DNA from 2 places in the Kitasatospora sp. NPDC058243 genome. Region 1 is predicted to be linked to the other one. Evidence: riboswitches for the same ligand, from Rfam matches in the RefSeq annotation. Region 1 holds a riboswitch; the other holds the start of a gene.

Region 1 (4,202 bases):
CTACCACGCGAAGGAAGCGCTCACCGGCATCGTCGACGCCCTCGCCGCCGAAGGCCGTACGGTCGTCGTCTCCACCCACGACGTCGAGTTCGTCGCCGCCGCCGCCGACCGGGTGGTGGTGATGGCCGAGGGCGAGATCGTCGCCGACGGTCCCACCGCCGAGGTCATCGTCGCCTCGCCCACCTTCGCCCCCCAGACCGCCAAGGTCCTCGCCCCGCTGCCCTACCTGACCACCCGGCAGGTCGCCGCCGCCCTCGCGCCCGCGCAGGCCGCCCGGTGAGCGCCGTCCGGATCCCCGGCCGGGCCCGCGTCGTCGCGGCCCTGGCCGCCTTCATCGGCCTGGTCGCCTTCACCTGGCCGTTCGTCGTCGCCCCCGGGAAGTTCGGTTCCTCCTACGCCCCGCCGCTGATCTTCGGCGCCCTGCTGGTCCTGGTGCTCGCCGTCGTCATCGCCGAGATCGCGGCCGGCGGCATCGACGCCAAGGCCCTCGCCATGCTCGGCGTCCTGTCCGCCGTCAACGCCGGACTGCGCCCGCTCGGCGCCGGCACCGCCGGGGTGGAGACGGTCTTCTTCCTCCTCGTCCTGGCCGGCCGGGTCTTCGGCCCGGGCTTCGGCTTCACCCTCGGCTGCACCTCGCTGTTCGCCTCCGCGCTGCTCACCGGCGGCGTCGGCCCCTGGATGCCGTACCAGATGTTCGGCTGCGCGTTCGTCGGCATGCTCGCCGGGCTGCTGCCGAGAACCCGACGGCGGCGCTGGGAGGTGGCGATGCTGGCCGCGTACGGGGCGTTCTCCGGGTACCTCTTCGGCTTCCTCCTCAACCTCTCCTTCTGGCCGTTCTCCACCGACCCGAACAGTTCCATCGCCTACCTGCCGGGGCTGCCCTTCACCGAGCAGTGGCACCGCTACCTGCTCTTCGACCTCGCCACCTCGCTCGGCTGGGACACCGGCCGGGCCGTCACCACCTTCACCGCCGTGCTCGTCGTCGGCCCGGCCGTCCTCACCGTCTTCCGCCGCGCGGCCCGCCGCGCCAACTTCGAGCCCATGGTGCGCTTCGAAGCCCCGGACGCCCCGGACGGTCGACGAGTCACCGCGAACGACACCGCGAACGCCGCCGCGAACGGCACCGCCACCGGCTCCGCGAGCGGCGAGGGAGTCTCACCATGCGGACGGCTTCCGTGAATTCCGCGTCGGCCCCGGCGGTTTGCCCCTAAGCTGGCGACGCAGCTGGTTCGTCCTGCCCGCCAGGCAGGACGTCGCAAGAGGGAACCCGGTGGGAATCCGGGACTGCCCCGCAGCGGTGAGTGGGAACGACCGCCGTCATACGCACTGGACCCGGGACGGGTCTGGGAAGCGATGGCCAGTAGGTACCGGACGCCAACAGGCCCGGTGCGCCCACGAGTCCGAAGACCTGCCCGTTGCCCGCCCGCGGACCGTTCCGCGTGCGGATATCCCGGTGACCTCGTGGGCGGGTCGGCGACCATACCAGGCGGGTCCGGCACGCGCATCGACGTGAGCCGCCGCCCGGTTCGTCATCCCTTCGCGCTCTCGTCCCGTCCCCGGGCACTTGAGGAGCCAGACTCGCGAAGGAGAGTCCCTTGACCACGAAGTCCGCAGCCGCGGCAACCAGGGCCACCGTGTACGGCTACCCCCGGCAGGGCCAGGGCCGGGAGCTGAAGAAGGCCGTCGAGGGCTACTGGAAGGGCACGGTCACCGCCGACGCCCTGCGGGAGACGGCGGTCGGCCTGCGCCGGAAGAACTGGGCGCAGCTCGCCGGGGCCGGTGTCCTGGAAGTGCCCACCGGCGACTTCTCGCTCTACGACCACGTGCTGGACACCACGGTCGCCGTCGGCGCGATCCCGCCCCGGCACCGGGATGCGGTCGAAATCGACGCGCTGGACGGCTACTTCGCCATGGCACGCGGCACCCAGGAGGTCGCGCCACTGGAGATGACCAAGTGGTTCGACACCAACTACCACTACCTGGTGCCCGAACTCGGCCCGGACACCGTCTTCACCGCGAACCCGGCCAAGGCCGTCGGGGAGTTCCGGGAGGCGCTGGCGCTCGGCCACACCGCACGCCCCGTGCTCGTCGGCCCCCTCACCTACCTGCTGCTCGCCAAGCCCGCCCCCGGCGTCGCCGAGGACTTCCAGCCGATCACCCTGCTGGACCGGCTGCTGCCCGTCTACGCGCAGCTGCTGGCGGACCTGAAGGCGGCCGGGGCGCAGTGGGTGCAGCTGGACGAGCCCGCCCTGGTGCAGGACCGCACCCCGGCCGAGCTGAACGCCGCCGCCCGCGCCTACCGTGAGCTGGGCGGCCTGGCGGACCGTCCGAAGCTGCTGGTCGCGAGCTACTTCGACCGCCTGGGCGAGGCCCTGCCGGTGCTGGCCAAGGCCCCGGTCGAGGGCCTGGCGCTGGACTTCACGGGGCCCGCCGCGGCGAACCTTGACGACCTGGCCGCCGTCGGCGGGCTGCCCGGCAAGCGGCTGGTCGCCGGGGTGGTCGACGGCCGCAACATCTGGATCAACGACCTGGAGAAGTCGCTGGCCACCCTGGCGACCCTGCTGGGCCTGGCCGAGCGGGTCGACGTCGCGCCGTCCTGCTCCCTGCTGCACGTGCCGCTGGACGCCGCCGCCGAACGCGACGTCGACCCGCAGATCCTGCGCTGGCTCGCCTTCGCCCAGCAGAAGGCCAGGGAGGTGGCGCTGCTGGCCCGGGGCCTGCGCGAGGGTACGGGGGCGATCGCCGCCGACCTGGCCGCCAACCGCGCCGACCTCGCCTCGCGCGCCAACTCGCCGATCACCCACGACCCGGCGGTGCGCGCCCGCACCGCCGCCGTCACCGACGCGGACGCGCGCCGCGCCCAGGCCTACCCGCAGCGGGCCGAGGCCCAGCGTGCCCGGCTCGGCCTGCCGCTGCTGCCGACCACCACCATCGGCTCGTTCCCGCAGACCTCCGAACTGCGGGTCGCGCGGGCCGACCTCACGGCGGGCCGGATCGACGCGGCGGCCTACCGGGAGCGGATGGAGACCGAGGTCCGGGAGGTCATCGCCTTCCAGGAGAAGGCCGGACTGGACGTCCTGGTGCACGGCGAGCCCGAGCGCAACGACATGGTCCAGTACTTCGCCGAACAGCTCACCGGCTACCTCGCCACCCGGCACGGCTGGGTCCAGTCCTACGGCACCCGGTACGTGCGCCCGCCGGTCCTGGCCGGGGACATCTCCCGCCCGCACCCGATGACCGTCGACTGGTTCCGCTACGCGCAGGGCCTCACCGACCGCCCGGTCAAGGGCATGCTCACCGGCCCCGTCACGATGCTCGCCTGGTCCTTCGTCCGAGACGACCAGCCGCTCGGCGACACCGCCCGCCAGGTCGCCCTCGCCCTGCGCGACGAGGTCACCGACCTGGAGGCCGCGGGCGCGGCCGTCGTCCAGGTCGACGAGCCGGCCCTGCGCGAGACCCTGCCGTTGCGCGCCGCCGACCGCCCGGCGTACCTGGCGTGGGCGACCGAGTCCTTCCGCCTGGCCACCTCGGGCGTCCGCGCCGACACCCAGGTCCACACCCACATGTGCTACGCCGAGTTCGGCGCGATCATGACGGCGATCGACGAGCTCGACGCGGACGTCATCTCGCTGGAGGCCACCCGCTCGCACATGGAGGTCGCCGGAGAGCTCGCCGGGGCCGGCTACCCGCGCGAGGTCGGCCCGGGCGTCTGGGACATCCACTCCCCGCGCGTCCCGAGCACCGAGGAGGCCGTGGAACTGCTGCGCGCGGGCCTGGCCGCCATCCCCGCAGAGCGGCTCTGGGTCAACCCCGACTGCGGCCTGAAGACCCGCGGCTGGACGGAGACCCGCGCCTCGCTCGACAGCCTCGTCGGCGCCGCCCGCCACCTGCGCGCGGAGCTGGCCGGCTGACCCACCGGTGACGCGACCCGGCCGGGCCCCGCACGCCGTGCGGCGCCCGGCCGGGTCGGGCCGCTTCCCCGACGGCGGCCCGGCCGGTTTCACCCGGACCCGGGAAGCCCGAGGTTCTGGTAGATCTCCGTCGTCACCGTCGAGAAGTTCATGGTCATGAAATGCAGCCCGGGAACTTCCTCGGACAGCAGGCGCCGGCACATTCCGGTGGCGTGATCGATACCGATCGCCCGGACGGCCTTCGGGTTGTCCTGCTGCTTCAGCATGCTTTCGGAAAGCTCATCGGGAATG
Region 2 (4,202 bases), on a different contig from region 1:
AGACCCCGGCGCAGCAGCTCCAGCAGTTCGCCGTCCGACACCGGACCGGCCACCAGGTGCAGGAACGACAGCAACTGCGGCGCCTGGTCCACCGCCTGGCCGGCCAGCACCGCGAACACGCCCCGCAGAGCGGCCGGCGGCACCGGGGCCAGCAGCGTCCAGGCGTCGAACAGCGCCGACCAGCCGCGGACCACCGCCTCGTCGTCATGCTCCCAGGCGTGCAGGCGCCAGCCCGGGACCGCACCGCCGTCCCTGGCCTCCACCAGGCCGACCAGCAGTGCCTGCCCCCACGCCTTGGCGGCGGCGCCGACCGTCATGGCCAGCGCCCGACCCGCCGCACGGGCGTCGTCGGGCAGCAGCTCGCCCCGCTTGTCGACCTCTTCCAGGTCCCCCGCCCAGCGGGCGATCCGGACGGCGTCCACCAGCATCCGGCGGGCCAGCGGCGCCAGCTCGGCCGGCGCGGGAAAGCCCTCCGGTACGGGAACCCTCCCCCGACCGGGCGCCGCAGCGGGCCCTCGTCGGCGGGGTACCCCGGCCCCGCCCGGCTTGCCGGCGGCGGGCCGGTGGGCCGTACCGGGGAGACGGGTCACCGTCGCACCAGTACCGATCGTCGGAGGGAGCGGGGCATCACGGTCGCGCGGATTCCGAGACGTCACGTCGAGCAGTCTTCCCCTTGTACCGGCCTTCTGTCACATCCGGTTGGCTGTACGGACGGGCGGCCGTCGACGGCGCCTCCCCAAGATCGGGCAACAATCGGGCAACAGAGGCAAACCGCCTGGCCGGAAACAGGTGGCGGGGGCATGCCATCCCGGCTCAACCCTTGCGGCGGCGGTCGCGCTACCCGCCCGACCGGTCACACTCCGTGGCTGACGGGTGAGGTCCGGGTTTCGTACAGAGGCCCTGTCGGTGTGACTTCTCGTGCGGGGGGGGGCTGGGTTCAGAGAAGGGGGGTGAGCCAGCGGCGGAGGAGTTCGGTGTAGTGGGTGGGGGCGGAGTTCCAGAGGGTGGCGTGGTCGGCGCCCGGGAAAGGCCGGAGGCTGACCACGCCGGGGCGGGCGGCGGCGAGGCGCTCGGCGGCGCGGAAGGGGGCGACCTGATCGTCGGGGCTGTGCAGGAGGAGGGTGGGGACGCGCAGGTCGGCGCCCTCGGCGATGCGGCTGAAGTCGGCGAGGTCGACGCCGGTGCGGCCCTCGGCCGCGAGGGCGCCGAGCTCGGCGGCGGCGCCGGTGTAGCCGGCCCGGGCGGCGCCGCGGCGGGCGGTGGCGGGCAGGTCGAGGACCGGCGAGTCCAGGACGAGGCCGCTGATGGCATGGGCCCAGGCGGAGCGGGAGGCCGTCTGGAGGGCCATGGTGGCGCCGAGGGACCAGCCGTACAGGATGACCCGGCCGGCGCCGCTGTCGAGGGCGAGCCGGACCGCCGACTCGACGTCGCGCCACTCGGTCTCGCCGAAGTGGCCGAGCCCGTCCGGCGAGGCGGGGGCGCCCTGGTCGCCCCGGTAGGTGACGGCGAGGGCGGGCAGGGCGAGGCGGTCGAGGACGGGGAGGATCGGGAGGGTCTGCTGCCGGTCGGCGCCGGGGCCGTGGACGAGGATCACCCAGGTGCCGCGTTTGCCGTCGAGGCGCCAGGCGGGGAGGGCGCCGAGTTCGCCGTCGGCGGCGGTGTCGGTGAAGGGGAGGCCGAGCGCCTCCGTGGGGTCGCCGAGGTGGACGCGGGGGGTGAAGCGGACCTCGGTGCCGGGGGTGAGGGTGCCCCGGTCGGCGCGGACGAGGCGACGGGTGACACCGTTCTCGTCGCTGTGCAGGACGTCCTCGACGACGGCGTGGCCGTGGTCGTCCCACTCCACGGCCCATCGGCCGGGGCGCAGGCTCTCGGGGCGGCGGTTGAAGGTGATCCGGCCCGCGGCGAGGCTCCGCACCAGGACGGGGCCCGACTCCCGGACGGCGCTCGCCGGGTGGACCAGCCGTTCGGAGGCCCGACGGCCGATCACCAGGACGGCGGCCCCGGCGCCGACGACGGCGGCCGCCACGACGGCCGCGGTTCCCCAACGCATATCGCTCCCCGCTCTGCTGGTCTTGGCTGGTCTTGGACCGGACGGTGTCCGGGCGGTGTCCGGGCGCTGCTCGGACGGTGTTCGGGCACCAGTTCACCGGGGGGCCGCGCGGGCGGCCACCGGGCTGGGCCGTCCGGGGTACGGCGGGGCGTCGGGCGGGGCGGGCGTCAGGCGGGCCTCGGGCGGGCGAGAACGGCACCGGCGACAGGGCTCCGAGGTGTGACCAACCCCTCCGTGACCTCGGTTGACTCCCGGTTCGGCCGCGTGATGGGATCCTGGGGCCAAACGGAGGCATGCAGAGGAAGCCGGTGCGAGTCCGGCGCGGTCCCGCCACTGTCACCGGGGAGCACGCTCGGAACATTGCCACGGCGGACCGTCAGAAGCCGCTGGAAGGCCCGGGGGTGCGTCCGACCCGGAAGCCAGGAGACTCTCGCCCCCGGTACGTCGATCCAGGGCGCGGACCCTGAGTGAGGACACGCACGCGATGCAGGCTGCCCCGACCCGCCGGACCCCACGCGGCCTTCCGCCGAACCCGCCGTGCGCCCGCTGACCCGCGCCGCCGCGTTCGCGCTCGGCGCCGCCGCGGGCTTCGCCGCGGACGCCCGCTTCGCCGACCCCCGGCGCGGCCACCCGGTGGCCGTCTTCGGCGGCGCGGCGACCCGGCTGGAGCGGCGGGTGTGGCAGGACGACCGGGTGGCCGGCGCCGGGTACACGGCGCTGTGCGTGGGCGCGGTCGCGGCCGGCGCGGTGGCCCTGGACCGTACGGTGGGCCGGCGTCCGCTGGGCCGGGCCGCGCTGGCGGCCGCCGCGACCTGGACGGTGCTGGGCGGCACCTCGCTGACCCGGGAGGCGCGCACCATCGGCCGGTCGCTGGCCACGGGCGACCTGACGGCCGCGCGGGAACGGCTGCCGCACCTGTGCGGGCGGGATCCGAGCGCGCTGGACGGGCCGCAGATCGCCCGCGCGGTGGTCGAGTCGGTCGCCGAGAACACGGCGGACGCCGTGGTGAACGCGCTGGTCTGGGGCACGCTGGCGGGCACGCCGGGGCTGCTGGCGTTCCGCGCGGTGAACACGCTGGACGCGATGGTCGGCCACCGCTCGCCGCGGTACGCCCGGTTCGGCTGGGCCTCGGCCCGGCTGGACGACGTGGCGGGCTGGCCGGGCGCCCGGCTGACGGCGCTGCTCACGGTGGCCGCCGCGCCGCAGCCGAAAACGGCCTGGCGGGTCTGGCGGCGGGACGGTTCGGCGCACCCGAGCCCGAACGCGGGCCAGGCGGAGGCGGCCTTCGCGGGCGCGGTGGGCGTCCGGCTGGGCGGGACCCTCCAGTACGGGGAGCGGGTGGAGCACCGGCCGGTGCTGGGCGCGGAGTTGCGCCCGGTGACGGTGGACGACATCGAGCGGGCCTGCGTGCTCTCCCGGCGGGTGGGCGCGCTGGCCCTGGGTACGACGGTCGCGGGGCACGTCGCGCTGCGCTTGCTGACGACACGGTGGAGGGGAAGGGCATGAGCAACGCACTGCTGGTCGCCGGGACGACCTCGGACGCGGGCAAGAGTGTGGTGACCGCGGGCATCTGCCGCTGGCTGGCCCGGCAGGGGGTGCGGGTCGCGCCGTTCAAGGCGCAGAACATGTCGCTGAACTCCTTCGTCACCGCCGACGGCGCCGAGATCGGCCGGGCGCAGGCGATGCAGGCGCAGGCGGCCCGGGTGGAGCCGGAGGCGGCGATGAACCCGGTGCTGCTGAAGCCGGGCGCGGACGGCCGCAGCCAGGTGGTGCTGCTGGGCCGGCCGGTCGCCGAGGTGGGCGCGCTGGACTACCGCGAGCGCAAGCCCGTCCTGCTGGAACGGTCGCTGGAGTGCCTGGCGGATCTGCGCCGCCGCTACGAGGTGGTGGTCTGCGAGGGCGCCGGTTCGCCCGCCGAGATCAACCTGCGGGACCGGGACATCGCCAACATGGGCCTGGCGACGGCCGCCGGGCTGCCGGTGGTGGTGGTCGGGGACATCGACCGCGGCGGCGTCTTCGCGGCGATGTACGGGACGCTGGCGCTGCTGTCGGCGCAGGACCAGCGGCACGTGGCGGGCTGGTTCGTCAACAAGTTCCGCGGCGACGCGCGGCTGCTGGCGCCCGGCCTGGAGATGCTGCACGGGCTGACCGG

The links. A riboswitch is a leader RNA that binds a small molecule or an ion and turns the genes downstream of it on or off. The one in region 1 is predicted to bind cobalamin.
Region 2: it holds a riboswitch for cobalamin, as region 1 does, so the genes downstream of both, ACFVX9_RS07530 (cobalamin biosynthesis protein) here and metE (5-methyltetrahydropteroyltriglutamate--homocysteine S-methyltransferase) in region 1, are expected to answer to the same signal.

Annotation. Positions count from the first base shown of each region.
Region 1 covers NZ_JBHVWW010000010.1:44,800-49,001, forward strand. The annotation lists gene ACFVX9_RS09820 (ABC transporter ATP-binding protein) at 1-280, shown strand, start outside; gene ACFVX9_RS09825 (ECF transporter S component) at 277-1,179, shown strand; cobalamin riboswitch at 1,209-1,431, shown strand; gene metE (5-methyltetrahydropteroyltriglutamate--homocysteine S-methyltransferase) at 1,596-3,911, shown strand; gene metF (methylenetetrahydrofolate reductase [NAD(P)H]) at 4,001-4,202, opposite strand, start outside.
Region 2 covers NZ_JBHVWW010000007.1:73,059-77,260, forward strand. The annotation lists gene ACFVX9_RS07520 (hypothetical protein) at 1-590, opposite strand, end outside; gene ACFVX9_RS07525 (alpha/beta hydrolase family protein) at 938-2,050, opposite strand; cobalamin riboswitch at 2,348-2,480, shown strand; gene ACFVX9_RS07530 (cobalamin biosynthesis protein) at 2,588-3,556, shown strand; gene ACFVX9_RS07535 (cobyric acid synthase) at 3,553-4,202, shown strand, end outside.